Regions from separate parts of the Exiguobacterium sp. MH3 genome, predicted to be linked through region 3. Evidence: predicted binding sites of a transcription regulator. Region 3 holds the regulator's gene; each other region holds the start of a gene.
What was found. Region 3 encodes Rex, which represses fermentation and respiration genes when NADH is low (regulators of the CRP and FNR family bind a similar motif). Its sites were predicted from a motif close to TTGTGAAATATTTCACAA; they were not measured.

Region 1: pflB (formate C-acetyltransferase) is a predicted target of Rex. The motif match lies at 2,846-2,863, and genes of this name have one in related genera.
Region 2: U719_RS02810 (formate/nitrite transporter family protein) is a predicted target of Rex. The motif match lies at 3,040-3,057, and genes of this name have one in related genera.

What each region holds. Positions count from the first base shown of each region.
Region 1 is NC_022794.1:609,398-619,892, reverse strand. Features, by position in the region: gene U719_RS03115 (GGDEF domain-containing protein) at 1-284, shown strand, start outside; gene U719_RS03110 (hypothetical protein) at 340-984, opposite strand; gene U719_RS03105 (DEAD/DEAH box helicase) at 981-2,153, opposite strand; gene U719_RS03100 (hypothetical protein) at 2,182-2,610, opposite strand; gene pflB (formate C-acetyltransferase) at 2,950-5,199, shown strand; gene pflA (pyruvate formate-lyase-activating protein) at 5,234-5,953, shown strand; gene U719_RS16800 (hypothetical protein) at 6,040-6,207, shown strand; gene abc-f (ribosomal protection-like ABC-F family protein) at 6,228-7,928, shown strand; gene rsgA (ribosome small subunit-dependent GTPase A) at 8,001-9,050, opposite strand; gene U719_RS03075 (hypothetical protein) at 9,324-9,701, shown strand; gene U719_RS03070 (hypothetical protein) at 9,753-10,370, shown strand; gene liaF (cell wall-active antibiotics response protein LiaF) at 10,430-10,495, shown strand, end outside.
Region 2 is NC_022794.1:550,267-560,761, reverse strand. Features, by position in the region: gene murB (UDP-N-acetylmuramate dehydrogenase) at 1-350, shown strand, start outside; gene U719_RS02820 (aminopeptidase) at 406-1,629, opposite strand; gene U719_RS02815 (YkvA family protein) at 1,728-2,147, shown strand; gene U719_RS02810 (formate/nitrite transporter family protein) at 2,183-3,019, opposite strand; gene U719_RS02805 (hypothetical protein) at 3,203-3,805, opposite strand; gene U719_RS02800 (YitT family protein) at 3,942-4,808, shown strand; gene U719_RS02795 (hypothetical protein) at 5,000-5,638, shown strand; gene U719_RS02790 (metalloregulator ArsR/SmtB family transcription factor) at 6,009-6,377, opposite strand; gene U719_RS02785 (hypothetical protein) at 6,433-6,876, opposite strand; gene thiE (thiamine phosphate synthase) at 6,888-7,526, opposite strand; gene thiM (hydroxyethylthiazole kinase) at 7,516-8,283, opposite strand; gene thiD (bifunctional hydroxymethylpyrimidine kinase/phosphomethylpyrimidine kinase) at 8,264-9,067, opposite strand; TPP riboswitch at 9,183-9,293, opposite strand; gene U719_RS02765 (murein hydrolase activator EnvC) at 9,359-10,495, opposite strand, start outside.
Region 3 is NC_022794.1:2,865,579-2,876,073, reverse strand. Features, by position in the region: gene U719_RS14880 (hypothetical protein) at 1-435, shown strand, start outside; gene U719_RS14875 (haloacid dehalogenase type II) at 484-1,143, opposite strand; gene U719_RS14870 (flavodoxin) at 1,212-1,667, opposite strand; gene U719_RS14865 (helix-turn-helix domain-containing protein) at 1,773-2,093, opposite strand; gene U719_RS14860 (DoxX family protein) at 2,277-2,675, shown strand; gene U719_RS14855 (flavin reductase family protein) at 2,695-3,288, shown strand; gene U719_RS14850 (hypothetical protein) at 3,408-3,848, opposite strand; gene U719_RS14845 (ABC-F family ATP-binding cassette domain-containing protein) at 3,830-5,731, opposite strand; gene U719_RS14840 (redox-sensing transcriptional repressor Rex) at 5,899-6,558, shown strand; gene U719_RS14835 (twin-arginine translocase TatA/TatE family subunit) at 6,558-6,758, shown strand; gene tatC (twin-arginine translocase subunit TatC) at 6,766-7,545, shown strand; tRNA gene U719_RS14825 (tRNA-Ala) at 7,649-7,724, shown strand; gene U719_RS14820 (S8 family serine peptidase) at 7,946-10,495, shown strand, end outside.

The DNA.
Region 1 (10,495 bases), 910 kb from region 3:
CGAATTCTTTAGAATCCGTGTATCGACTGGGTGGAGATGAGTTCGCAATCCTCTTACACGCCGATGATGAACTGTCCTTACGTCGAAAATGCAAATCCTCCTTACACTTTTTAAGACGACCTTACGTCTATAAAGGACAATCCTTATTCGTTTCTGCAAGCATCGGTGTGACCGCGTGTCATAAGGCTGATCTTGAAACATGCTTAAAGCAAGCCGACCTTGCCATGTATCGCGTGAAACATCGGGATAAAAACGATGTCGCCCTATATCGAGCAGATTCATGAAAAAAACCTAGAATACGTTGACCATAATCGGGTCATGTATGCTAGGTTTTTTCGATTATTCTTCTGGTCTCGGTGCAATATTGCCTTCTTCGATATCGAGGAGTAAGTCGATCAATTCCGCACAAAATTCTGGATACTGACGAAGCAATGCGTCTTCTCCTACTTCATCCACGAAGTCCGTCAACAAAGCGAGGACTTCTGGTACCAGTGCGCGCGCTACTTTCATATAGGCAATCGCAAAGCGCCACTTCCCAGAAATGTAGAGCAGTTTCCCAATCAACAAATCACCTGGTTCGACTTCAATCTCAGACAAATCCGTTTGATACGTCTGTTTTGACATTAAATCAACGACACCATCCGCCTCGACTTGAAACAACGAAGGCATCGGGTCCGCTAATCCACGCAAGGCACGATAGAGGCTAGGCGATAACTCTTCTTTGACCTGCTCAAGAAAACGACCGTGCGGCGTTTTTCCTTGATCATCCGTCTCATAGAAGATGGCCCAATCTACGAATAAGTCCCGGAACAACTCAGCATCTTTTAAATACCAACGTCCCTCCGTTGCAATCTCTTCTATGAAAGCGACCCAATCCGTACTACGTGCTGTCGCTGCTTCTTGATACATCTTCTTCAAGGCTGCATTCATTTCCGCTTCAGAAACCGTCGTCGGAAACGGAATTACTTTTCGATCGTTCTTCATTTCGATCGCCCTTTCCGGTGAGGAGTAGCCGGTCGTTTAATCGTCTGAGGTGCTGTGAATTCACGTTTTGGAATGACTTCCCCACGGTAAATTTCCATTGCTTCCATCTCGACGCCCATTTGCTTCGCAAGTGTTTTTAAGTGTTTTAAGTCTTGATCCGTAACAAGAGCAAGTACCATTCCGTTCGCATTTCCACGTCCCGTCCGACCTGAACGGTGTACGAAATCGTCAAGCGACTCCGGTAAATCGTAATGGACGACATGCGTGACTGCTTCGATATCTAGACCACGTGCCGCAAGACCTGTCGTGACGAGTAAAGGAAACTCTCCTTTTTTGTAAGAACGTAATGTCTCCATTCGCTCTCGTTTTCCTTTTTCAGCATCCAAAATCCGATATTTCAATGAGAATTTACTCAACTCACCATTTAATGGTCCGAGGAAGGAGCGGTTGTTGATGAATGTCAGCACTTTTGATCCTTGCATGTTCGCCAGGCGACGTAACAATTCCGGCTTCTGACGACGTGAAGTCTCCAAATAACCGAATGTCACTTGTGTGCTGACGGCACGCTCAACCCGAATCGTCTCAGGGTTGTTTGCAAGCGTCCGTCCCCATTCTGCTGTCCGTTCCGGCAATGTCGCGGAGACGAATGCTAACTGACGATCGCGTAGTGCACTGTTTGCGATTCGCGTCGCCGAGTCACTCATACCACTCTCATAGATTTGATCCGCTTCGTCCAAGACGATCAATTTCACCTTATGCATCTTTAGCTTCTTCGAATCGATCAACTCAACGAGACGCCCTGGCGTTCCGACGATGATTTGTGGTTTTTTCTTCAATCGTTCATATTGTCGTTTTAATTCAACACCACCAATGAATGCACCGGATTTGATACCACTTCCTTGAGCAAACAATTGAATGACTTGATGAATTTGCATGACGAGTTCCCGTGTTGGTGCCGTGATCACGACTTGCACGTGTGGTTCTTCTACTTCAATCTTTTCTAAAGCTGGAATGACATAAGCAAGCGTCTTCCCTGTTCCTGTTGGCGCTTCAGCCAGGACATCTTTTCCTTCGCGCAACAACGGAATCGCTTGTTCTTGAACAGGCATCAACTCGGTAAAGCGCGCCCGTTCCCATGCTTCCTGTAAAAATGGTTTTGTAAAGTTCATAACGATTTCTCCTACTCTCTTAATTCCATCATGCCGTTACGTATTCGACATGATCTCCTGATGCATCACGGTATCCCCGTAATGTCTGTGTATATTCATTTCCTGCGTCGAGCAATCGAATGTGGAATCGAATCTCGCTTTCACCGGCTTCTTCTTCTAAAATCTCGAATCCTTGGATGACACGATCCTGTAATTCTGCAGCGAGTGCCGGGTACTCCGCAAGACTCGCATACGTCGCTTTTACGTCAACCGGACGACGAACAAGCGCAATCCAATACGATTCATCATAGCCGATAAAGTCTTCATAATCAAAATCATCTTCAAATCGAATCCAGAATCCATCATTTTCGAATTCCGTGATCATTCCCGTTCGCGTTGAACCGTCCGATCCGATTTTCAGCGAGACCCAGTCTCCCGACTGATACTCTCCTTGTTGTGTTAATGATACATACTCCATTTGGCACACCTCCACGTTCTATATTCCCTTTTTCATTGTCAACGATACGTCTTAAAAATACAAGGCACCGTAGCGTGACATTCCTCACAGTTTCAACTGTTCTAGTGAATCTTTTTCAAATCAACTCATACAGTTTCCAAAAAACCTTGAATTAGCAATCTAAAACTGTTTTTTTAAAACTATTTTCATATGAATACAGAAATAAAGAAAGCCCGTCATATCAACGTTTGTCCACTTGTTAAAACATTCACATGAACGTAAAGGGAATCACCCCTTCCTTTTGTTACACTATTCACATAAGGAACTGATGATTAGCTCAATATTAAAGGAGTGGTATCCATGTTATTAGAAAAAACGAGTGCTTGGACGAACTTTACGTCTGGTGAATGGGTAAAGACGATCGATGTCGCAGACTTCATTCGACTCAATCGCACGGAATATACAGGAGATGATCACTTTTTAGTCGGTCCGACGCAAGCAACGGAACGTCTCTGGCAACAAATTCTACAGCTGACGAATGAAGAACGACAACGTGGTGGTGTATATGCCGTCGATGCTAAAACACCATCAACGATCCTCTCGCATGATGCAGGGTATCTGAATCGCTCACTTGAAAAAATCGTCGGTTTACAGACAGACGAACCGTTTAAACGTTCGATTCATCCGAACGGTGGGATTCGGATGGTGAATGATGCCCTAGCTGCGTATGGCTTTGAAGCAGACGAGACCGTCACGAAAACTTTCAGCGAGTACCGGAAGACACATAACCAAGGGGTTTTCGATGCCTATACCCCTGAAATGCGCGCTGCACGTAAAGCCGGTATTATCACCGGATTACCTGATGCTTATGGTCGCGGACGGATCATCGGTGACTATCGTCGTGTTGCTTTGTACGGAACGGCACGCTTGATCGAAGAACGTAAGAAGGATTTAAAGGCACGTGGCGGGTTCTTATCTGAATCGATGATTCGCGACCGTGAAGAGATGAATGAACAGTTGCGCGCATTAACGGAATTGACCGAGCTTGGAGCTCGCTATGGTTTCGATCTCTCCCGCCCTGCAGAAACAGCACAAGAAGCATTCCAGTGGGTCTATCTTGCCTATCTTGCTGCCATCAAAGAGCAAAACGGGGCAGCCATGTCACTCGGTCGAGTCTCGACGTTCCTTGATATTTATGTCGAACGTGATCTTGCGGCTGGTCGCTTGACGGAAGAGACTGCACAAGAACTCGTCGATCATTTCGTCATGAAGCTTCGGATCGTTAAGTTCTTACGGACACCAGACTACAACGATCTATTCTCGGGTGATCCGACGTGGGTAACGGAATCAATCGGTGGAATGAGTGAAGATGGACGATCAAACGTCACGAAAAGTTCATTCCGCTTCTTACACACTCTCTCGACACTTGGTCCGGCACCGGAACCGAATCTAACCGTTCTCTGGTCTACTCAGCTTCCACGCGGATTCAAGGAATTCTGTGCGAAGATGTCGATCGTTTCAAGCTCGATTCAATATGAAAACGATGATTTGATGTTACCGGTTTATGGAGATGATTACGGCATCGCTTGTTGTGTCTCCGCGATGAAGATCGGGAAACAGATGCAGTTCTTCGGTGCGCGAGCAAACCTGGCAAAAGCATTACTTTATACGATCAATGGCGGAATGGACGAGAAGCTCAAAATCCAAGTCGCCCCAGCAAGTCCATTGATGCTTGATGAAGTACTCGATTACGAAACCGTCATGGCGGCTTATGATCGTCAACTCGATTGGCTCGCAGAACTGTACGTCAACACACTGAATGTCATCCACTACATGCATGATAAGTACAGCTACGAACGGATTGAGATGGCTTTACATGATCCAGAAATCTTACGGACGATGGCATGCGGTATCGCTGGTTTATCGGTCGTCGCTGACAGTCTATCCGCCATCCGTTATGCGACAGTTCGTCCAATCCGAGATGCGGATGGGGTTGCAGTTGATTTCAAGATCGAAGGCGAGTTTCCGAAGTTCGGGAATAACGATGAACGGGTAGATCAGATGGCGGTCGATCTCGTCACACTGTTCATGGAGAAAATCCGTAAACATCCAACGTATCGCAATGCCCTTCCGACGCAGTCTGTCCTGACGATTACTTCAAACGTCGTCTACGGTAAAAAAACAGGAAATACGCCAGATGGACGCCGTGCGGGTGAACCATTCGCACCGGGTGCTAACCCGATGCATGGACGTGACACTAGAGGAGCTGTCGCCGCACTGACGTCTGTCGGAAAATTACCATATGAACATGCGCTCGACGGGATTTCCTACACGTTCTCGATCGTGCCAAAAGCACTTGGTAAGGATGAAGCCACACGCATTCGCAATACAGTCGGATTACTTGACGGATATATGGGTGGTACGACTTCAAAAGGACACCATTTGAATGTCAACGTCTTTGACCGTGAGACGTTACTCGATGCCATGGAGCATCCAGAACAATATCCACAGTTAACGATTCGGGTATCCGGTTATGCAGTCAACTTCATTAAACTGACGCGTGAACAACAGATCGATGTCATCAATCGAACGTTCCACGGTTCTCTCTAAAATGATGTGTAGTATGTGAAAGGAAGTGAGCAGGATGACCTATGGTATGATCCATTCCGTTGAATCATGTGGAACAGTCGATGGTCCTGGCATTCGATTCATCGTCTTTACGCAAGGATGTCCACTACGATGTCAATACTGTCATAACGTGGATACATGGGAGTTCGGTTGCGGACGGCGTGTCTCAGCAGACGAAGTCGTAAAAGAAGCGATCAGCTATCGCTCCTTTTTCGAGGCCACGGGTGGCGGAATCACCTTCTCTGGAGGTGAACCGCTCGCTCAGCCAGAATTCTTGGAGGCTGCTTTAACAGAAGCAAAACGCCATGGACTGCATACGGTCATCGATACCGCGGGATCCGTCGTCCCGAAAAACATCGATGCGATTCTCGATGCGACGGATCTAGTACTACTCGATATCAAACATATCGACGATGCCGCTTGTCGCGTCTTGACTGGACGGAGTAACGCCAATACACTCGCCTTCGCAAAACGCCTAGCCGAGCGAAACATTCCCGTCTGGATTCGCCATGTCCTTGTACCAGGTATTACGATGTCAGAACATTTCCTCCGTCAGACCGGCGAGTTCATCCGGACGCTCGGAAACGTCGAGCGCGTCGAAGTACTCCCTTATCATCAACTCGGTGTCTATAAGTGGGAAAATCTTGGTCTTGCTTATCCGTTAACTGATGTGCTTCCCCCTTCATCAGAAGAAACGGATACTGCGCAAACCTTACTTGAATCGTACTTGTGTTAACGTTTCCATTTTGTTACAATGACGGCATAGACTATGAACAGGAGGTACAACACCGAAATGAAGCAATCACTCGTACACGTCGCTTGATGAATGAAATCATCTCTTTCGCAATGCAGTTGCGGATGTCTGACGCTACGAGTCTGCTCTTTTTCGGTGTGACCAACCTCTGGCCAGCACCTTCTTTGAGTTACACTCCGGCACACCATCCGCTCGCTTCGGATGGTGTGTTTTTCATTTCATCTTATCGGAAATGAACACTAAAGGAGCTGCTTTTATGCCTACTGAAACACTTACGATCCAACACCTATCGATGGACTACGACGAACGACGTCTTTTCTCGGACGTTTCTTTTCATATTCATACCGGTGAACATGTCGCCTTAATCGGTCCGAACGGCATCGGAAAAACGACACTGTTACACTTGATCGCTGACCAACTTCAGCCGACTGACGGTTCGATCAAGCGTCATTACAAAAAACTCGGTCTACTATCACAACACTTCGTAGCGGGCGATCACACCGTTCTTGATGTCGTCGAACGAGCGGATGCGGTTCGTTATCAACTTCGCGCTAATGCCATGAATGGTGACTTGACGATCTATCAACAAGCACTCGATCAGGACGCCTTCTCGCTTGAAGCAGATGCAGCACGCGTCTTAAAAGAAGTCAAATTAGAGGAAGCACTCTGGACACACAAAGCATCCAGTTTAAGCGGTGGTGAACAGACGCGCCTCCAACTTGCCTGCCTGCTTCTGTCACGACCTGATTTCATCATTCTCGATGAACCGACGAATCATCTGGATCAAGAGACGCTCGAGTGGCTCACGGAATGGGTCAACATGTCACGGACCTCGATTCTCTACGTCTCACACGAACGATTCTTCATCGACGCAACAGCTGATGCCGTCATTGAATTATCTGAATCAGGGGCAACGCGATACAACGGAAACTATCAGTCCTATAAAGAACAAAAGGAACATCAAGCTCTGTCGCAACAACGAGCGTACGAAAAACAAGAACGCACCCGCAAAGAGCTGACACGCATGATTCAAGGATACCGGCAATGGCATCAAAAAGCCTCGAATCAAGCGAGTGAACGGGATCCGTATGCGAAAAAGAAGGCTGCTAAACATGCGACGAAGGTCAAGGCAAAAGAGCAGCAACTCGAGCGTCTACTCGAGGATCGTGTACAAAAACCACAAGTTGCACCGACTGTTCACGTCGCATTCGAACATGAAGCGATTCGTGCGAAACGACTGATTTCGTTTGAACGTGTCTCTTTCATGCATGAGACGAAACCGATCCTAAAGGATGTTTCGTTTACGGTAGAACATGGTGACCGAATTGCTGTCATCGGACCGAATGGAAGCGGAAAAACGACCTTACTGCGTCTCATCGAGGGCGAATATGCTCCTCATCAAGGGAACATAATCCGTCATCCTCGATTGAAGACCGGCTATTTTTCACAAGCCCTTTCCCACTTACCGACATCAGGTACGTTGTTAGAGGCATTACTTGAGTACGGCACGATGAGTGAAACGGACGCCCGGACGTTACTCGCCTGTTTTTTATTCCGTCGCGATGATGTTTACCGGTCGATTTCCGACGCCAGTATGGGTGAGAAATGTCGGATTGCTTTCTTACGCCTGTATTTTTCTGGTGCTCACTTGCTTATTCTCGATGAACCAACGAACTATTTGGACCTTGCGACTCGTGAACAAATCGAAGCCGCCCTCGATGTTTTCCCTGGTGAGCTCCTCTTCGTCTCCCACGATCGTTATTTTACTGATCGGCTGTCGAATCGGACGTTTGATTTAACGACTGGATTCAACGATCATCCGGTCGGAACGGCCACGGTACGAAACGCGCGCCGAAGTGACCCTGAAGCGATTCAATCCGACTTACATCGTCTTGATGCGTTGACGGGTAACGTGCCGTTCCATATAGAACCAAATGAATTCCTTTCAAAAGAATAACGAGAAAAAAGCATCTGCATAGAAAAAGAGACTCCTTTTTCCGTTGCAGATGCTTTTCATATTTCAGTCGTATTATCGCTTTTGATACTTCACTTTCGTATGCGCTTGGGCCTGCTTGTGGATTTTTTTCCACTTTTCTTTCTCCGCCGCCTGCAACGCCACATTTTGCTTGCGTTCCGCATAAGCGATTTCTCGTTTTAGCTTGACGAAGCTATTCCAGCGTTCAGCAGTTAGTGTGCCATCTTCTAAAGCTGTCCGAACGGCACAGCCCGGTTCCTTATCATGTTTACAGTCTCGGAAACGACAGTTTTCAGCAAGCTCCTCAATATCGGAAAACGTCGACGATAGTCCGTCACTTCCATCCCATAAGGCCAATTCTCGCATCCCCGGTGTATCAACGAGCAGTAGACCGTTCGATAGTCGTTTCAGTTCGCGATGCGTCGTCGTGTGACGTCCACGTTCATCGTCTTCTCGTACGCCACCCGTCTCCATTAACTGTTCTCCAGCTAAAGCATTGACGAGCGTCGACTTCCCGACGCCGGACGATCCGACTAACACGATCGTCTGCTTGATTTGTAACTGTTCACGCAACTCCTCTAATCCGTCGCCGGTCAAAGAATCAACGGCAAGGATTGGTGTTCCGAACGCGATCGCTCCGACAGCCTGCAGTTCCGTTTCAATCGACGGCATCAGACTTTTTTTCGTCAGGACGATGATTGGTGTCACCCCTGCATCCCAAGCAACCGTTAAATAACGTTCCAGTCGACGGACGTTGAAGTCATGTCCAAAAGCCATGACGAGCAAGGCAACGTCGACATTCGCGCAGATGATTTGTTCCTCGGTCTCCGTTCCTGCCGCTTTTCGGGAAAATTGAGAAGATCGTGGCAAGACACGTTCGATCCGTCCCTTCCCCGGTTCTCGCTCTGTTTGGATGATCCAGTCACCAACCGCTGGCAATTCAGCTTTCGTTCCCGATTGAAAACGCAATTTACCAGACAGTTCGCTCAGCGATTCTCCTGTTTCCGTCATGACGCGATAATGTGTTTGATAGACGGCTATGATCCGTCCTAATCGTTCTGTTCCTGTCGTTTCGTAGACAGGTGGTGTACCCCATTCGTTCAAATGGTTTCCTCCTCTGATTTAAGGGAGGGAAACCCCTCCCTGGTTTCCGACACATGTTACTTGGTTTACGTTGATTGTTGCACTCATCAACATCACTCCTCTCGATTCGATTCCCTTATAGAGTATCACATGAATCATTGGTGCTGATAGCGCTTCCCTTAAAGTCAGACCTTCTCTCCGCCTTAAGCCCGAGAGCAAATACGGTCCAAAGAGTGTCGTAGGAATAGAAGGACTCCCGTATCATAAAGGTATCAACACAAGGGAGGCTTCCTCATGAAGCAATCGAAAGGAAAACAACTGGTGATGATTCTCGCCGGACTGGCGTTACTTGCCGTCGTCATCGGAACATTACCGCATATGATCGGACTTGGTTTAGGGGCGTTACTCGCGTTCTATTCGATCAGTAAGTTCATGCAGTCGAACAAATGGCCAGCGAAACTCGGCTTCGGATTCCTAGCAGCCATCGGAATCGGGCTTGCCCTCTCGAACATCTGGGCAGTCATCGGAATCGCAGCAGCCATCGCATTGTACGTCGGTTACATGCGTATGAAACTACAACGTGTCAATGTTCAAGATCTCTTTAACCGTCGCCGTACATCAACGACACATTTCGAAGCAGACTGGAAAGACCTAGACGAAAAACGTTTCTAATCAAAATGTGTGACCCGATATCATTCGCCACTTCCAAGGAGGAATTTTTTCATGAAAAACGTATTTGATCAACTCAACGATTTTGCGACACAAATGATGACAGAAGTCAAAAAAGCTGCTGAACAGGGCGAAGTACCTGCTAAGAAACTTGTTCGTCATATCCGATCAACAGAAGCTGATTTAAAAGAGATTGATCGACTACTCGAGCGTCAACGGACATTGCTGCTGGAACTGACACAAAAACAGGAAGAAGCGAAGGATTTAGCCGATAAACGCTTCAAGCAAGTCGAAATCGCGAACGAAGCCGGTGAACAACAACTGGCTGAGCGTGCAGCCATCGAATCGAAGCATTACGGGGAGCAGTACCGGTTCTTTGAAGAACTCGTCGCTGAGACGAAACGCGAGCTGAACGAATTGGAACGTGAAGCCCTCGAATTGAAGTTAAAGCTCGAAGATCTACAAAACAAACGGTACGAATGGATGATGCGCGAAAACGTCTCGAACTTAAAAAACAAGATGAACCAGGTGCTAGATCGCGAACCAAATGCTACTATAAAAGAAGAAGCACATCCGTTCACGGCAGAAGAGCCTGAAGCAAAACAACCAGCCGTTGATGAAGATGATATCGATGCGCGTATCGCTGAACTCGAACGCCGCATTCACCAATAAGCAGTCAATGATGAAGGAGGCGTATGCCTCCCTTTGTCATGTTAGAAAGGAGATTGATCGTGCGACGATTAAGTACGAAACAACTGGTCGGTTACGTATCGATCCTGTTCGCCCTCGGTCTGTTC
Region 2 (10,495 bases), 850 kb from region 3:
AAGGTCGATTTGCCTTAACAGAGGGTGACCCAGCACTAATCAAGGAAGTCATGGATGATTTGACGCATAAGCGAGAAACGAAACAACCACTCGAGTACCCTTCTTGTGGTAGCGTCTTTAAACGTCCAGAAGGCTATTTTGCAGGGAAGCTGATTCAAGATAGCAACTTACAGGGAACACGCATCGGTGGCGCTGAAGTGTCCAAGAAACACGCTGGTTTCATCGTCAACGTCGAGAATGCCTCTGCATCCGACTATATCGCGCTCATTCGTCATGTCCAAGAAACGGTTCAAGAAAAATTCGGTATCTTACTTGAGACAGAAGTGAAAATTATCGGTGAAGAAGCATAACAAGAATCTTACAAGAAAAGGTGAGCTCCGTATTCGGACTCACCTTTTTGTTCGTTTAGATTGACCAGTTTCCGTCACGCATGACTGATTCACGCGTTCCGTCTGCAAGTTCTCCTTCAATCGATAGATCCGCTGATCCAATCATGAAGTCGACATGCGTCATCGAGTCGTTCGCGCCTTGTGCTTCTAGTTCTTCTGCTGAAAGGCTAGGACCATTTTCGAGACACGTCGAGTACGCACGACCAATCGCTAAGTGGCATGAAGCATTTTCATCAAACAATGTATTATAGAATAGGATACCCGAGTCAGAAATCGGCGAACGGTGTGGCACGAGCGCAACTTCTCCAAGATAACGTGCACCTTCATCAAGTGAAATCAAGTCATCTAATGCTTCTTGACCCTGTTTCGCTTCCGCTTTAACGATTTTTCCGTTCTCGAACCAGAGTGTGAACTCATCAATCAAGTTCCCACTATAGCTAAGCGGTTTTGTGCTCGAGACGTGTCCGTTGACTCCTGTCTTTTTCGGTAACGTGAACACTTCTTCTGTCGGCAGATTCGCGATGAAATCAACACCATCTGCATTCGGACCACCGCCACCTAACCAAACATGACGTTCTGGTAATTCGATTGATAATTCTGTTCCTGGAGCTGTGTAGTGCAATGTTTTGTATTTCTTCTCTGTCAGGAATTTTGCTTTTGAACGCAGATTCTGATCATGATCCGCCCATGCAGCGACCGGATCCGCTTGATCGGCACGTGTAGCCTTTAAAATAGCTGACCAGAGCTCTTCAACAGCATTCTCTGAATCAGGGAATACTTTCTTCGCCCAGCTTTCAGAAGGTGCTGCTACGACACACCAGCTGACATTGTCACTCATGACGAACTTCCGCCAATTAGCAAGAGCGACACCGGCTGCTTTATTCGCACGTGCGATTCGGCTCGAGTCCACGCCATTCAATAAATCTGGATCTTCACTGACGACCGATAAGAACGCTGTCTTTTCTTCTGCCAGTTGGTCGTAACGTGCTTTTAACCAATCCGGGAACGTATCAAACGACTCTTCCGGTGCATCGAAATAACGGATTTTCGTCATCTCATCATCTGACCATTGTACATATACTTGCGTAGCTCCTACTTCGTAGGCGACACGCGTGATTTCACGAACGAGCGGCAAATTTTCGATTCCTGCACGCACCTCGAGTTGTTGTCCTGGTTGTAGATTAATTCCCGTACGCACGGCTAAAGACGCGTATTGTTGTAATTCTGCTTGTGTCGGCATTATGTAATCCCCTTTCTTGTATCTTTATTTTCACGAAATAGTTGCAATTTTGCAAGAAATAAGGCGAAACTAGAAAGAGAAGAGAAGGAGGCATCACCATGGAATTCACACCCGGCGATTTTAAATCGGCTTATACGTATTTTCACCGACAGGCACTCGACCTCGTTGGTGATGAAAAAGCACAGCAAGAATTGTTAGTTCGAGCAGAAATCGGACTTGCGCACTTGACGCAAGATATCGCGTCTACAGAAAGCTCGGACATCGAACGCGAGGCAGAACTCGTCCTTTATTTTCAATTAAAACAACTGCTTGAAATGCTTCGTGCTCTCTATCAGAAAAAATTCGAAATGCATGCGGAGCAGGAACAATTGTTATTGACGGCCGTTCTGTACTTCACGTCTCCTGTTGACGCCTTACCGGACGATAACGTCCTCGGGCTCTTCGATGATGCACAAATCGTCGAGACGATTTACGAAGAACTGGCTGCAGACGTCGATCGCTTTCAACATATGGAATGAATGAAAAAAGCAGCTGTCGCGACAGCTGCTCTTTTTTATGCATTTTGTTTCGAAGCAATATGAACAGGTGTCGTGGATTGACGTGATTCATCTACTTCTAATTTTTCTTTATTCAGCCACGTATAGATCATTCCCATGAAGACTGCTCCACCAATGATGTTACCGGCTAAAGCTGGCAACAGGTTGTGCATCGCTCCGGCAAATGTGATCGTATCCGGATGTGGTACGACTAACGCAATGGAGAACAAGGCCATATTGGCGATGACGTGATCAAATCCAGATGCGAAGAAGACTGCGACCAGTACCATCATCATCATGATCTGCGCCAACTCATTCTTCATGTTCTTTGGAATGAAAATCGCTAAACAGACCATCCAGTTACAGAAGATAGCTCGTGTGAAGATTTCCCACGTCGTATGGTGGATCTTCGTTTCTGAGACAGAAAATAACCAGTTGTTCATACCAAGCTCTTGGATGATTCCTGTTTGAGAAAAGAGTAGCGCAAATGCTAATCCTCCAAGTCCATTTCCAATCAGACAGATCAACCAGACCTTCATCGTATCCATCTTCGTCGTATAGCCGCGCATCGTCGCCGTCGTGAAATACATCGTATTTCCTGTGAACAGCTCTGCCCCACCGTAAACGATCAGGACGAGTGCCACTCCGAAGGTCAGTCCACCAACAAGTGTCGCAACAGGTGACTCCGCCATATATAGACCGTTAATTGCTTTTAAGGTAAAAATAATTGCAAATCCAATGAAAATCCCTGCTAGCATGGCACGAACTAAGTACTCGAGAGGACGCATTTGTAGCATGCGCGTCGACTTGATTGCTTTATTCCGTAATCCTTCTAATGCTTCTACCTCGTTCATCGTAGAAACCTCTCTTTCTTTTGTTCAACACTTCACAATGTTTGTTCATTTATTATCATACTTCCATCTTAAAAGATGTTCAAGTATTGAATAGACCTGTTTTATCGTTTTTATAAAAGAACGAGATGTAAACGATATCATTGTGTCGAGATTGTGAAAAATGCCTTTTCTTGCTTTATACAACTAATTAGTTTGAATTCGTAGTCGTGATGCGAAGCGTTCAAAGAAAGTATTTCGCCTTGATGCATCGAGCACATAACCATCAATGACGACCCGATTAAAGCGTCTAGAAGAGGAAGTAGCTCGTTCAATATCGGTCGGAGTGTAGGTGTCGAATGTTTTCCGGTCCATCGTAAAATCTGCACCTGAATACGGATCCGTGTAGTAAATTTCGAGATCGGTCAAATCAGGAATCGTTGAAAATAAAACAAGTGTATGATGCATCAGCACTTTAGATAACCGAGCTTTCAAAAAATCCTGATTCACTTGTAGTGTTCCAGTATCGGTACCAATCCAGGCTTGTCGCTCTTTTCCTGTAACCTCATAAACAAGCCGCAACGATTCCCCTTCGACATCTACCTGTTTTAATTCTGATGAGAACGGAAGTTGTTCGGCTAATTGACGAACCGCTACCGTATTCATCATCGAAGCACCCACTTGTCTCGCTACGAGATCTCCATCATGCCAAATAGACGTTCGATTTTCTTCATCCGATGGTTGAAAAATGCGAATACCAATTAGTATTACTAAACAAATACAACCAATAAGCAAGAACGTTTTTTTCATTTTCATCACCTTCCTAAAAAAACGTACCCTTTTTCATCTTTTTTCATAAGAAGGGTTGAAATTTTATGCATATGGGCGTACTCTTGCAGGCAGATACTCACAGAAGGAGGAGCATGAGGTCACTCATCATATTGCCATGACTACAACACACCCACAGAAAAAGAGAGTTGAAAAAATTAGTTTTTTAATCATCGGTACATTGCTTTATTCCCTTTACATCAGTTTACTACTATCTCCAAATGATATCGGATCAGGCGGTATCATGGGGATCACACTCATCATCCAAGAGCTCTTCCACACGCCAATCGGTTTAACGCAATTGCTTTTAAACATCCCACTCTTCCTTTTAGGTTTTCGTTTTCTGCGTAAACGGTTCATGTTCTTATCCGGCATCATCGTCGTTGCTTCCTCTTTTTTAATCGACTGGATTCCGACTCAAATTGTTCCGGAATCTTTAAATGATCCGCTCGTCGCCTCCATCTTTGCCGGTCTAGTCTCTGGACTTGCGATGGCATTGATCTTCTTCGGTGGTGCTTCAACTGGAGGGCTTGATATTCTTGGAAAATTTTTCTTCGCTCGTTTTCATAACTGGCCACTTCCTCGCATATTTCTGATGCAAGATCTTGTCATCTACATCCTTGTTTGGTGGGTGTTTGACTTAAAACACGTTATGTACGCGCTCATCATGAGCTTCGTTCGCGCCAAAGCCCTTCAGACGGTTTACAGTTTCTATTCTGCTTCTAAGCAATGTATCATCATTTGTGAGAAAGCAGATGAAATCAATGAAGTCATTACAAAAGAACTCGGTCGTGGTGTCACGATTCTCGATGCACGTGGAGGATATTCCAACCGAACGAAAAAAATGGTCTATGTCGTCGTTCAAAATAATGAAATCGTCCGTTTGCAAGAGATCGTCTCTTCCGTTGAGCCAAATGCATTCGTTACATTCTCAGAAATTCATACGGTTTTCGGAAACTATAAGGAACATTCCTATTCGTTTTAACCAAGCGCAGCCAAGCTGCGCTTTTTCTTCTACATAAAACAGCTTCTCGGATTGCACTAGCTTTCCTGCTTTTTTATTCAGAATACTGACTTCTTACTTTCCTATCCCTATTCAAAAAATAGACAGGCTTCACTTTTCTTGTAATAGTAGTTAAGCTAATGACATGTCTTTTTATTTAAAGGAATGATTGCATGCACTCACTATGGCGTCAGCGTGTTCTGCTGATTCTTTTGATCAGTTTATTTGCCTCTATACCAATCATTTATGCCTTATCTGGTTATCGGACAATTGCTTCGATGACAGCGCAGATGAAGGATCATGATATACCGTTAATTAATCAAGTCGATCAGTTGGTTGAACATAATCGAGATCGAGCAAACGCAGTCCGCGGCCTCTTATTGTACGAAGATAATCGTTATATTGAACAATATTATTTTTCGACTTCGAAAATTCATGACTTACGTAATAGTCTGAATCAATCTTCGACTACTCCAGGAACAATTAAAGATCTTCTTCGTCGCAACAATGTCTGGGAGTCAGAAATCGAACGGGTTTTCGTCGTATATGAACGCCAAAGTCCAGCAGCAGCAAAACGTCTCGCCAGACAATCGACTCAAACGACTCAGACGATCCTTGAAGACTTATCACGTGTAAAAGATGATTTATATCGAACGCTTCAGGCAAAATTACAACAATCGGATGCGTTAATTGCTACATATAAATGGATGTGCCTCGGCCTGTCAATTCTGTCCTTTTTGATGATTAGTGCAACGATTTTTTTCTTCCATCGCTTCGTTCCTGCCATATCAGAGAAATCAGCACAAGAATAAACAAAAAGGAGCTGACTCAAAAGTCAGTCTTTACAAAGATAAGGGTGGCAGATCATCATTCTGCCACCCTTATCTCGTAACAAAAAGAATGACGCGTCACACGCCACTTCTACAGGAACAAGCGCGATTTTGCGCTATCAGAGACGAACGAGACCCGCTTTTCTGCTGGAATGAAGCAAGAAAGCCAGCTTGTGTCTCGCCTGAGGAAAGGGTCTGAAAAGATGAGTTATTCTTTTTTCGAGTCAGCCTCTTCAGATTATAGAGGCGTCATCTTGATTGACAGGACGAGGTCGATGCTTGTCCTAGGAAAACGATCCGAGATGAACAAAAAAAGCGCAGCAATAGCTACGCTTTTCGTTATTCTAAAGAATCATTCACGTACTGCTTTTCCCTCATGCACATGTTCCATAGCCATATGCACAAGCGATGAGACATGATGATCATCCAGGGAATAATAGACGACTTTGCCTTCTTTTCGGAACTTGACGAGTCCTTGTTTCAACAAAGACCGAAGATGGTGAGACGCCGTCGCAATCGAACAGTCGACAGAGGCTGAGACATCACAAACGCATAGTTCTTCTTCAATCGTCAACGCATAAACGATTCGCAGTCGTGTCGCATCCGAAAGAATCTTAAATAGCTTTCCGATTTCAAGTGTTGGGATCGTATCCACGACTTGTCCGATTTCAGACGCACGTTGTTCGTCAATCGCAATCGTTTCACAACGGGGAATGTCCATGTCCGTCACCTCGTTTCTACCTATATTGCACCATGAGAAACGGGACATTGCAAGTTCAGCGCATTCGTCTGCGAATGAGCCAAAACACGAACCATCCTCCTACGTAATCTCCAATATCCCAGACAATTCGATTTTGATCGACAGCGCGTACGCCGATGTCAATGACTTTCGTGCTTTCTAATCGATTCGTATAACGTTGACGAAGTCGCGTCGGAATCGGTAGATGAAGAAGTGCCCGGTAATAAATATCTAAATGAGTATGTCCCCAAATTTCCGTCGCAATCGAGCTCGTTTTAATATACAACGGACGTTTGTAGCGTCTTTCATACTTTTCTTTCAATAAAAGGGCCATCTCATAAGATATACGATTAGGACGCGGAAATAAGACTTTTCCTAGATGGTAGATCCCCTGATTATCGACTCGAATGATTTGTGGTTCTAACCGATATCGAATCCAATAGCCGCGAAAACGGATCGTCTGCCATTTCAATACAATCACCTCTGAACGGATTATACCCTGTTCTGAAGTGATTGATGCCATTCACGCACAGCATCTGTCATTTGCTGCGCAGCGAGTTGCCGATCTTCTTTAGCAAAAATTTCTGAGATGACGGCATACCCTTCTAGCGGGATAGGCAGAGAGGAGACATTCGTTGCTGTGATTCCACCAATACCGATTAGAGGTAATCGTACGGCTTCTCGAATTGCCTGAAGCATCGTGTGCGACATGGAATCAGCGTCCGCTTTGGATGACGTCGCAAATAGAGACCCCACGCCTAAATAAGATGCTCCGTCTCGTTCTGCTTCAATCGCTTGTGCAACAGTGGCTACTGACACACCAATCACGGCATCTGGTAAAAGGCGACGTGCTGCGGTTAAAGGAATGTCTTCTTGTCCGATATGCAAACCAGCTCCGACGAGTAACGCGATATCAATCCGGTCATTGATGATCAAAGGAATGTCGTGTCGATCCGTCAGTCTCTTCAACCGAACTGCCTGATCGAAGAATTCCTTTCCTTGCGCTGTTTTTTCCCGTAGTTGCACGATCGTTGTCCCACCTAAAATGGCTTCCTCAACGACCGTCTCGATCGCGACTCCAGGATGGTACCGACGATCCGTCACTGCATAGATGGAGTAATCAATTGACACGTTCTGTCACCTCCACCAGATCTTGTACCGTCATGAGGCTGATTGCATTGAACAACTCTCGTTTAAAATCACCAAGACCTTGCGCGGAGGCTGCTTGTTCTCCTGCTTTTCCCATGACGAATGTTCCGTGAACAGCCGCCTCAAACGCTGTATATCCTGCACCGAGGAAGCTCGCAATCAAGGAGGCCGTCATACAGCCCGTACCCGTGATGTCTCCTAGACGAGGTGTTCCTACATGTAATTCCATTTCGCGCGTTCCATCCGTGATATAGTCGTTCGGACCTGTCACGACGAGGACAGATTTGTGTTTGCGAGCGAATGCACGAATACTTTCTCGATCCATCATTGCATCTCCCGCAGCATCGACTCCCTTAGTTCGTCCGTCTTCCCCAAGTAACGTCTTGATTTCAGAAGTATTTCCTTTGATGACCGTACACCCGAGATCAATGAGTTCTTTAGAAAAGTCAGTACGTAATGTCGTTGCTCCTGCTCCAACTGGATCAAGAACGATCGGGACATTTAAACGTCCCGCTTCACCGGCTGCAAGTCGTTGAGCTGCTTGCATGTCTGCATCGATCGTACCAATGTTTAAGACAAGGGCTTGCGCGAGTCTAACCATTTCTTCTACTTCGCGAATATCTTCCGCCATGACGGGTGATGCTCCAACAGCGAGTGTGACGTTTGCGCAGTCATTGATCGTCACCGTGTTCGTCAGATGGTGAATGAGTGGTTTGTGTTCAAGAATGGTCGTAAACATGTGTATCCCTCCAAAGTGAATGAAAATGATGTGTCGGTCCAATACCTTGTCCGAGAGCAAATCCATGACGAATCGCCTCCGTGACATAGCTCTTTGCTTGTCTTACACTATCTGTCAAATCTTCTCCAAGCGCCATCCGCGCCGCAATCGCCGCAGATAAGGTACAACCAGTTCCATGAGTATGTTGATTGTCTAACCGTTCCGATGTGAAGCGGTGTTCTACTTCCCCATCAAACAACAAATCCGTCGCAGCTCCTGAGAGATGTCCACCTTTTAGTAATACTGCCCCTGTCTGTGTAGCTAATTGATGCATCGCCAGTCGCATTTCATCTAGATTGGTGACCGATCGTCCTGTTAAACGCTCCGCTTCCGGTAAATTTGGTGTGACGAGTGTCGCAAGCGGTAAAAGCTCCGAAATCAATGCTTGTTCAGCCTCCGTCCGCAATAGGGCATGACCGCCTTTAGCGACCATGACGGGATCTAATATGATCGGAACTGTCTGTTTGCGGAGATGTGTAGCAATGACACGAATCGTCTGCGCATTCGAGACCATTCCGATTTTGATCGCATCGACACGAATGTCTGAAAAAATCGACGTTAACTGGGCATCTACGATTTCTGGAGATAACTCTTCCACCGCTTGAACACCCAACGTATTTTGCGCCGTGACAGCTGTCAGGACGCTCATTCCATAAACGCCTAAAGCCGAAAAGGTTTTTAAATCTGCTTGAATCCCAGCTCCACCACCGGAGTCGGATCCTGCAATCGTCAGTACATGTTTCATGTTCTTTTCACCTTCCCATCGAGCAATGTAAGGGAGTCGTGACCGACAAAAAAAGCGTCGACCGCTGTAAAAAAGCAGTCGACGCTATACGAAAGCGTTATACACGCATTCCGGTATCCGTTCGGCTCAACTTTCCTACGCTGGTATTATCCAGTTCAGGTAATAGGGTCGAAAACAGATTGGTTTTCCTCTCAGCCGGATTCCTCCAGCTCCCCTAGTTGCTCAAGTATTCGTTTCGCCTTAACTGTAGCACAGCAGCAAAAAAAAAACGAGCCGAAGCCCGTTTTTTGATTACAGATATGCCAATGGATTCACTGCATTCAGAGGAGAAGAAGCACTATATTGATAACCTCCGACATGTAGTTCGAAATGTAAGTGTGGTCCTGTTGAATTTCCTGTACTACCAAGTGTTCCGACTTGCTGACCTTGAGAGACCGTTTGTCCTGCATGAACAGATAATGAGCTCATATGAGCGTAAACCGTCGTATAGACTTTTCCATCCAAGAAATGCGAAATCATGACGTGGTTTCCGTAAGGTCCACCACCTGATGCTGTAATGACGGTTCCGGCTGCTGCTGCGACGATCGGAGATCCGACGGGACCTTTGAAATCGACGCCATTATGGAATGTATAACCGTTTGCTCCACTAGCTGGTCCGAACCCTTGTGATACCCCACCAGAAGATGGTCGGACAAATTTCCCACCACCTGAAGCGATTGGTGTTGTATCTGAACTTGTTGATTCTGTATTCTTATTGGCTTGTTTTGCTGCTTGAGCACTTGCTTTAGCAGCTTTTTCAGCTGCCGCTTTCTCTGCTGCTGCTTTTTCAGCCGCTGCTTTAGCCGCTGCCTTCGCTGCCGCAATCGCACGTTCTTGCGCTTCGAGAGTCGCTTGCAGTTCTTTTGCGTCTAACAGTTCTGTCGTAAACTTCGTCTTCCCTTTTCGTAATTTTTTGAGTGTAGCACTACGCTCTTTCATTTGAGCTTTCAACGCTTTTTTTTGTTCAAGCAATACTTTCTTTTCTTGCATTTGCTCCGCTTTTTTCTCAACGAGTGCTTGTTTTGCTTCTGCTAATTTTTTTTGTGTCGCGATGTAATCTGAAATCATTTTATCATCTTGTTCAGCAATCTTTTTACCCGCCATGACTCGGCTGAATAAATCACCTAAATCCTTTGATCCAAAAATGACTTCTTCCCACTTAATCGAGTTTCCATCGTTTTCTTGGAAAACACGTAAACGATCACCGAGAAGTTCTTCCTGCTTCTGTAGCATCTCCTCGTAACGAACGATGTCTGCCTTTAACTCATCGATTCGATTGCTTAACTGTTTAATTTGTTTATTTTTTTCGGAAACTTGGAAAATCTTTTCGTTAATCGCTGCGTCGATTCGATTGATTTGACGTTGTTCTTTTGAAATTTTAGCTTCTTG
Region 3 (10,495 bases):
AATACGAAACAACGTCCACTTTACGAAATCGGACGAGCAGAAGGGGAAAAGACCCGGATTCAAAAGTTATATGCTTTTGATCAGACAATCAATGGTAAGCTCAGTAACGTCGTCATCGTCGATCGGAAGTATGGTTTAACGAACAAGGCGAGTGATGATTATTTCATGATTGCTTCCGGAACACCGGTGACGGATCAAGAAAAGAAGTCATTCGAACCAATGATTCAAAAGATGGATGCAGAACAAGTCCAAGCCGAGGTGATCTCAAAGCACGAGGTGACGGCTGTTGAGAACAATAAAGAGCGGATGTTGACGTTATTTAAGGTCTTCTATAAAGATACGGATCAAAACGAATACCTCTTCTTCATCGAAAAAGAAGGCGGTCTGAAGCTCGATCTATTCAAGAAGGGTTACTCCCGTCTTTCGAATTACTGAAGACATGAAAACAGCGGATTCCTAAATAAGGAGTCCGCTGTTGTTCGTTCATTGCCATTCAGTGATACCCGTCAAGTCATCATAGATACGATCGGGATCGAGATTCAATTCCTCGACCGGAAGTCCATTTCGATTGATCCATGCCGTTTTGAAGCCGAAACTCTTCGCCCCGGTGATGTCCCAACCGTTCGAGGACATGAAGAGGATCTCCTCGCGTTTTAGACCGAGCGTGTTTAAGGCATGCATATAGGATGCAGGTGCTGGCTTATACTGTTTGATATCATCGACACTGACGAGATGTTCGAACCGATCGGCTAAGCCTGACTGCTCAATGAGCGGATCGAGCATATCATGGGAACCATTCGAGAAGACGACCAGACGTTTGTCCGCCATCGTCTCGAGAACGGAGCTGACTTCAGGATATACATCAAGCGTCAGGTACGTCTCCATTAAGGTCGTGATTTGTTCCTCGGTCACATGAAGCTTCAGTTCGAGTAACGTATAGCGGAGAGCATCTTGTGTCACTTGGCTGAACGGCACATACTGTCCGTTCAATTGTCGGAGGAAAGAGTACTCCAGTTGTTTCTCCCGCCAGCGTTTGCTGATCGCTTCTCCGTGATCCGGATAAAGCGCTTCGGCTTGTTCTTTGACGGAATGGACATCGAATAATGTACCGTAGACGTCAAAGACGAGTGCTTGAATCGTCATAAAACATTCATCTCACTTTCATAGAGTTTGCTTTAACGATTCCCTTACAGTACGGATTCAAACGACACTCAAGAATGAACCTGTTGTAAAAAGCGATGAAACGTTTGCGCGAATGCACGACAAGCGGCTTGTTTCTCCGGGGTATTCGGATCAAACTCAATCTTCAAGCCATCCGTGACGAGGGTCGCCCCAGCTTCTTTTAATGCGTCTTCAATCAAATCAACGGCTGCGCAGTACTTCGGATAATCAAGATCCCCCGAACCAAAAGCAGCCGCCGGTATCCCGTCTAAGGATTGTTCCCTTAGCTCCTCAACGAAGTCTTCTGCTTCATACGGTAAATCACCGTCTCCCCATGTATATGAGCCGAGTAATAGACCATCAAAACGTGATAAGTCCTCCCCGACGAATTGATCTAGTTCCGTGATCGTCACGTTGACACCGTGTTGCTCGAGTTCATGTTGAATGATCGAGACGATATCTTCCGTATTCCCGGACATGCTGACGAATCCAATCGCGATATGCATGCATCTTCCTCCTTTCACTGTACTTCTCTACTTTAATTGATAATGATTATCAATGTCAAAGGACATATAAAAAAGCACCTTCCGAAGAAGATGCTTTTCTATACATTAGTCTTGTAGTTCGGCCCATTCCTCAATGGAACGAATGACCGGTTCGAGTTGGCGCCCTTTGTCGGTCAAACTGTATTGAATCTTAATCGGACGATCGGGAATGACAGTCCGGATGACGATGCCTTCCGCTTCGAGCTCCTTCATACGTTCCGTGAGCATACGACCTGATAATTCGGGAATGGCATCTTGAATCTCATTGAAACGACATGTCTTCGTCAACAAGTGACGTAAGATCAGACCCGTCCATTTCTTACCTAAGATTTCAAAGGCATGTTCGACTTTGGGACAAAGAGCCGGTTGGATTGCGACTTCTTCCATCAGCACTCATCCTTTCTATAGTTGTAGTATACCCGCTTCTGCTAAAAAAATCGAATCATTTTACTTAATGTAACAAAAAGAACTAAAACAAATCTATTTACTTTTAGTAAGTGATAAGATATAGTCTGTTTATTGAGTTACTTAAAGTAACTAAAATACATTAGGTAAAAGGAGAAGAGAGCAATGATGGATACAGGACTTTTAATTATTCGTTTAATCATCGGCTTAACGTTCGCTGCACACGGGACACAAAAATTATTTGGTTGGTTCGGCGGACACGGAATCGCTGGAACAGGCGGTTGGTTCGAATCAATCGGCATGAAGCCAGGGAAGGCACTCGCGATTACAGCAGGTCTTGCTGAATTGATCGGTGGCTTGTTGTTTGCAGGAGGCGTATTCCTCTGGATCGCAGCACTCCTCATCATCGGATCGATGCTTGTCGCGATCGTTAAAGTACACGGTGCGAATGGTTACTGGGTGACGCAGAACGGGTACGAATACAACATGGCATTGATCGTCATCGCGCTTGGTGTAGCGATGATCGGTGCTGGAGACTACTCACTCGCTGCACTCATCGGGTGAAGAAAAAGGTGGGTCATTCATGAAGTTTGAGGCATCAACGCTTAGCGCAAAAGACAATTATAAATTACTGATCGGAAGCATCATTCCGCGTCCGATTGCTTTCGTGACAACGCAAGGAGAAGACGGGACGGTCAACGCCGCACCGTTTTCCTTCTTTACGGTCGCTTCAAGCAGTCCGCCGCAACTGGTGATCGCCGTACAACGGACGGATCAGGGGCAGAAGGATACGGCACGTAACATCCTAGCGAAACAAAGTTATGTCATCCATATCGTCAGCGAAGAGATCGTCGACGCAGTCAATGAGACAGCAGCGCCACTTGCTTACGGTGAAAGTGAGCTTAAGCGGACGGATTTAACACTCGTCGATAGTGACGCAATCGAAGTACCCGGAATCGCGGAAGCGAAAATTCGCTTCGAGATGCGCTTGACGCAACACGTCGAGCTAGAAGGTGCCGATCTTCTAATCGGGGAAGTACTGCGCTATCACGTTGCAGATGAACTCGTCGAGTCGTTCCGAATTGACGCGGCAGGCTTGAAGGCTGTCGCTCGTTTAGCAGGAAATGATTATGCGACGATCGGGAAGACGTTTACGATTGCCCGACCGACGAAATGATCGAAGTGTGAATGCCTGACTCATCGTATGATTCGTTTTGATTCAAACAAAAAGGAGTGGAGAGACCGGTCTAACTACCGGAATCTCCACTCCTTTTTTCATGTCGTTCATCTGATTCATCAAGGCTGCGGATCGATTTCGTTTGAAGAGGCTTCAAGACCATGACGTTTACTGTACTGATAGCCATCGAGCAAATAAAAGACGATTGCGAGTGCCCATATTCCGACGCAGCTGATCAAGAAAGCGCTGATTGGAGAGACACTACCGTAATACGATAAGATCAACGGATCATTGAGTTCGACGAATAGCTGTATCGTCAGGAGCGTACAGCATAATCCCGAGAGTAAACTGATGAAGAGCCCACTCCATGTCTGGATGACGAGACCGATCATGCAGGAAATCAAGAGGAACAAAGGAAGTGCAGCATTGAAGGCATCTGGACGAATAAAGACGGATACATAATCGGCATATAACGGTACGAAATAGAGAACACCGGATAGTAATCCTAAGATGAGATTGATGAAAAAGCTCTTCGTCCGCATCAGTGTTGGTTCTCCCATCGTTCCATTAATTCGAGCAAATCGACATCAATCTGATCACGTTCTGCCGAAAGTGCCGTTGCTTTCGGAATGTCATTGAAGACTTCCGGTTCGCAAAGCAACTGTTCGATCTCCGCTGAACGCTGTTCGAGCCGCTCAATGTCTTGTTCGAGTTGTTCGATTTGCTGACGGCGCTTGCGCTCTTCCTTCTGCGCTTCTTTATCGATCGTCTTCGATGCCGTGACTTTTGCTGCTTTTGCTTCCTCGGCTTCAAGACGAGCGATTTCTTCTTGCTCTGCTTTCTTTTCTGTATAGTACGAATAATCGCCAAGGTACTCTGTCACACCGGTTTCACTCATCTCGATGACACGGGTCGCGATCCGGTCGATGAAGTAACGGTCGTGAGAGACGAATAGTAGTGTTCCTTCATAGTCGACGAGCGCATTTTCGAGGACCATCTTCGAATCTAGATCTAAATGGTTCGTTGGCTCATCGAGGACGAGGACGTTTGTCTTCCGGAGTTTCAGTTTCGCAAGCGCGAGACGTCCGCGTTCGCCACCAGATAACTCATGGACGATTTTGAAGACATCGTCACCGCTGAACAGGAATTGCCCGAGGACAGACCGGACTTCTTGTTCACGCATCAAAGGCCATTCGTTCCAAATCTCATCGATGACGCGGTTCCGGTCATTGAGTTCTGCCTGCTCTTGATCGTAATATCCGATCGAGACGCCAGTTCCGAAACGGAAATCACCGAAGAGGGGGCGTAAGCGACCGACGAGGACTTTTAAGAGCGTCGACTTTCCGATGCCGTTCGGTCCGACGAGTGCCAGTGATTCACCGCGTTGCAAGCGGAACGTGATGTCTTTTGAGACAGCTTCTTCGTAACCGATCGCCAGTTGATTGACTTGAAGAACGTCGTTCCCACTCTGTTTTTCAATCGGGAAGGACAGGACCGTGCTACGCTCATCGCCATCTGGTCGGTCGAGTCGGTCGACCTTCTCGAGTCGCTTCCGGACACTTTGGGCACGTTTTGTCGTCGTCGCCCGAGCGATGTTGCGTTGAATGAAGTCCTGCATCTTCGCGATCTCTTCTTGTTGCTGTTCGAACTGTTTCATTTCTTGATCGTACAATGCCGCTTTTTGTTCCAAGTACTTCGTGTAGTTACCGGTGAACTTACGGCAGACATTGCGTGACAGCTCATAGACGACATTGACGACTTGGTCAAGGAAGTACCGGTCGTGCGAGACGATCAGAACGGCACCACGATAACCGCCGAGGTAACTTTCGAGCCAAGCGAGCGTATCGATATCGAGGTGGTTGGTTGGCTCATCGAGAATGAGGAGCTCTGGTGCTTGCAGGAGCATCTTCGCTAAGGCGAGACGTGTCCGTTGACCACCGGATAACGTTTGGATCCGGCGCGAATAATCGTCCGGATAAAAGCGCATGCCGTGCAGGACGGAGCGGATATTCGCTTCGAACTGATAACCACCCGCTTCTGAAAAGTCGTGTTGCGCTTGATCGTACGTCTTTAGGAGACGATCGTACGCGACCGGATCGTTCAAGATATGCTCCATGCCCATTTCGATTTCCATCCGGCGTAGTGTTCGTTCTTGTTCTTGGAGATGTTCAAAGACGGTCAGCATCTCGTTCCAGATCGTCTCGTTCGATTCGAGACCACTGTCTTGCGCGAGATAACCGATTTTGACATCCTTGCCTTTCATGATGTCGCCCGAGTCATGACTGAGTTCGCCAGCGATGATTTTGAGCAAGGTCGATTTACCGGCACCGTTTCGTCCGACGAGCGCAATCCGGTCACGCTCTTGTACTTCCAATTTGATATTTTCTAAAATCGGCTCAACGCCGAATGATTTCGAGAGTTGGTTGACTTGTAAGAGTATCATTTCCATCCATCCTTCCACCCTTTAGTCTATCACGAACAAAAGCGCGAGGTCCTGCGGAATATATTATTTGTGACTCTATGTGAAGTGGTTTACAATCAAGGAGAGTAGAAAGCTTTTTGCAAAGATTTGGGTGCCACGATGGATGTGGCCGAAGGGGGAACTGCAGGATGAATGGACCAGACACAAAAATTCCACAAGCGACAGCAAAACGGTTGCCGCTATATTATCGCTTCATCCAAAGTTTATACAATTCAGGCAAGCTCCGCGTCTCTTCTGCTGAGTTAAGCGAGGCGGTGAAGGTTGATTCAGCAACGATTCGTCGCGATTTTTCCTACTTTGGGGCATTAGGGAAGAAGGGGTATGGATATAACGTTCAACATCTCTTAACGTTTTTCCGCAAAACCTTGAATCAAGATGAGGTGACGAATGTTGCCTTAATCGGGGTCGGTCATCTCGGAACAGCGTTTGCAAATTATAACTTTTTAAAGAATAATAGTACTCGGATAGTCGTTGCGTTTGATGCGGACGAAGAGAAGGTCGGAACAACGACGCATGACGTTCCAATCTATCATGTTTCGGACATGAAAGAACAAATCGAAGCGAATCAGGTCGATGTTGCCATCTTGACGGTTCCATCCCAGTTCGCGCAGTCAGTAGCGGATGAGTTAGTCGAGTATGGTGTGACTGGCATCCTGAACTTTACGCCCGCGCGGTTGAACGTGCCAGCGAGCGTCCGGGTCCATCACATCGATTTATCGATCGAGTTGCAGTCGTTAGTTTATTTCATGAAGCATTATTCGCAATCAGCTGAAGGAGTGAAATCATAATGGAAAACCTTATCCCGTCAACTATAGCATTCATCGGACCAGGTAGCTTAGCACTAATCGGTGTCGTCGCATTAATCATTTTCGGACCGAAGAAGTTACCTGAACTTGGTCGTGCTGCGGGTCAGACATTGAAAGAGTTCAAGAGCGCAACGAACGGTATCATGGACGACGATAAAAAGGATGAACCGAAAGAGAAGTGATTGAATCATGGCGATTGATCAAGAACAAAGCGTGACGTCGCATCTGGACGAACTGCGTAAACGGATCGTCTGGTCGCTTATCATCGTCGTCGTCCTGTTCGCTGTTGCATTTCCGCTCGTCCGACCGCTCGTTCGCTTCTTGCAAGCGGACTTAAAAGAGCTCGGTATCGGTTTGAATGCCTTCAACGTCGCAGATCCTTTAATGTTATATTTGAATCTTGCGTTCATCATCGCAATCGTGTTGGCATCACCGTTCTGGATGTATCAACTGTGGGCATTCGTCCGCCCTGGTCTGTATGACAAGGAGCAAAAAGCGACATTGACGTATATTCCGGTCATCTTCTTTCTGTTTTTGGCTGGTGTAGCCTTCTCGTACTTTTGGTTGTTACCTTTCTTATTAAAAGTTTCGACTGAACTAGGGAAGGAACTCGGAATCGAACAAGTCATCGGAGTCGAGAACTACTTCAGTTTCTTAATCCGATTAACGATTCCGTTCGGTCTTCTTTTCCAATTGCCGGTCGTGACGATGTTTCTGACACGTCTTGGTCTCGTGACGCCAATTTTCATGCGAAAGAATCGGAAATATGCGTACTTTGCGCTGTTCGTCGTTGCGGCATTGATCGCACCGCCGGACGTGACGTCACACTTGATGATCTCGGTCCCATTGTTCGTTCTCTATGAGATCAGCATCTTGATTTCTGCGCGGACGTACAAAAAGGTCTTGATCCTCGAGCAACAGGCAGAGCTTGAACGACAGGCGGATTTGATGCGTGAATTGAATAAATGAATCGTGAATTCCTTCCGACGATTTTGGAAGGAATTCTTTTTATGAAAGCGTTATTTTTATATTGATAAAGCAGTTAGCGATGCGTATACTAAAGTTAATTCATGGGGGCTTAGCTCAGCTGGGAGAGCGTTTGGCTGGCAGCCAAAAGGTCGTCGGTTCGATCCCGATAGTCTCCACCATATTCGTACACTTCAAACTCTTGAGGATTCAAGAGTTTTTTTATTGTTTTCAAAATATGGAAATGTAATATAAAGTGTCAATAAAAACAAATAATTATATAAAACAGACAGAACCGAATTGTTTATTTCCATCTATTTCATTAAACTAAATATACAGAATTTTCGTTTAACTGTTTTGTTGGTAACATCATTATGGTTTTTTAGAAAAGGGGAAAAGAAGCATGAAGAAGGAAATCGCACTCTTGGCAGCTGTCTTAATGACATCTTCCAACTTGGTTAGTGCTCAAGGAGCACTGTCCTCGCAAGATAAGGCAAGCGGTCAAAAGCCGCACGCCCTCTCACTTAAGAAAACAGGACAGGAGAAGGTGTATAAGCAGTCTGACAAGGTCCGTGTCGTCATCGAGATGGAGCAGAAGCCGGCGATTCAAATCGCGCAGGCACAAAACAAGCGGTATAGCACATTGAGCAATGCCGAAAAAGAGTCGATTAAGGATCGCCTCGTCAGCGTCCAAAAATCAGTCAAGTCAGCGATCGCTAAAAAATCGATTCCCGTTACATATAAGGAAAGCTTCACGACCGTCATCAACGGATTCAGTGGTGAAGTCAAGTTCGGCGACATCGAAGACATCAAACAACTCGCCGGAGTCAAGAGCGTACATATCGCCCATGAATACGCGCGACCGAAAGCCGATAAAGGCGCAAAACCAGACATGTTGTATAGCAAAGATATGGTTAATGCAAAAGAAACATGGCAGGATTATGGCTTCAAAGGGGAAGGGACAATCGTAGCGGTCATCGATACGGGGATTGATCCATCGCATAAAGATATGGTGTTGAGCCCGGAGACGAAGATCGATTTGACTTCTTCGAAGGTTGAGAGTGCTAAAGAAACAAAAGGACTAAAAGGGAAGTATTTTACGGAAAAAGTCCCATACGGCTATAACTACGCTGATCACGATAGCGAAATCCGTGATTTAGGTGCAGGTGCATCGATGCACGGAATGCACGTAGCGGGTACGGTCGGTGCTAATGGAGACGAAGCGAACGGTGGTATCAAAGGGGTCGCACCGGAAACACAACTCCTCGCGATGAAAGTATTCGGAAATGATCCAGGCATGCCATCGACATTCAGTGATATCTACATCAAAGCGATTGATGATGCGATTGCACTCGGAGCGGATGTCATCAACATGAGTCTCGGTTCGACGGCATCATTCGTCAACGCAGATGATCCGGAACAACGGGCAATCGTCAACGCAATGAACAACGGGATCTTATGTGCGATCTCTGCTGGAAACTCGGCATTCACAGGACATGGTGCAGGCAATCCGTATACAGCGAATCCTGACATCGGTGTTGTAGGATCTCCAGGGTTGATCAGCCAAGCGCTACAAGTCGCATCGCTAGAGAATACGAAATTAACGCTTGAAGGTATGGCACTGACGATTGACGGACAAGATGCTGGGTATTTGGCGTACCAAAAACAGGACTCGCCGAATCCGATTAAGATATTCAACAAGGAGAAGCAAGACGTCATTTATGTCGGCGATGGTCAAGCATCGAACTATCAAGGAAAAGATGTCAAAGGAAAAGTTGTCTTTGTTGTGCGTAACGGCAGTTTCAATTACGGTATGATTCAAGCAGAAGCTGAGAAACAAGGAGCAGCCGGTGTCATCGTTCGTGGACGAGTCGATCATGGGGATTATGTCAGCATGGCACTTAACAATCCGACGATTCCGATGGTGACGCTCAGCATCGCGGATGGGAATGATCTTGAAGAAAAAGCGAAAGCAGGAAAAGCAATTGCTGTCACGTTCGATGGAAAAGCGGTCTCAGCAGATAACCCAGTAGCGGGCGAGATGTCTGATTTCACGTCATGGGGTGTCACACCAAATCTTGATTTCAAACCTGAAATCACGGCACCGGGTGGAAAAATCTACTCGACGCTCAATGATAACGAATATGGCGTCATGAGTGGAACATCGATGGCAGCACCACACGTCGCCGGAGGAACGGCACTTGTCATGCAACGAATCGCGAAGGATTTCAAAGTCGATGGTGCGACACGCGTTAAACTCGCGAAGAATATCCTCATGAACACGTCACGTCCACAGCTTGATAAAGGGCAGTATAATGCTGAAGCGAAAACTGGTAGCTTCTATTCACCACGTCGTGAAGGTGCTGGTTTAATGGATCTACGTGCTGCGATGAAAACACCAGTCGTCGTTACGGAAACGAAATCGGGTGAAGGAAAGGCTGCACTCAAAGAGGTCGGCGAAAAATTCACATTCACGCTCGATTTGAAAAACTATAGTAGCGAAAAAGTGACATATCAATTAGCCGGAACGGTACAATCGGATCTCGGTGCAGAAGGAACGAACTTCCTGGAAGCCAACAATATTTATAAGAAAAACTCAGTGGATGCGGTCGATCCGAATAAAGGAACGTTCCCAATCTCATTCGCAGTCGGTTCGAAAAAAGCAAGTTCTGTCTCCATCAATCCGAAGAGCTCAACGAAAGTAAGTGTATCGGTCGATTTGAAAGATACGGTCGATTGGGCAAACGGTCTTCCACTTGAGCAAGTCTTTGAAAATGGCTACTTCGTTGAAGGTTTCGTTCGTTTAATCGATACGAAGAGTAAAAATCCGGAATTGACAGTGCCGTACGTCGGATTCAAAGGAAAGTGGGATCAGGCACCGATCGTCGATGCACCGCGTTATGACGAAGAGAAGACATTCTACGGATTAACTGGATTAGCGACAGAAGTAAAA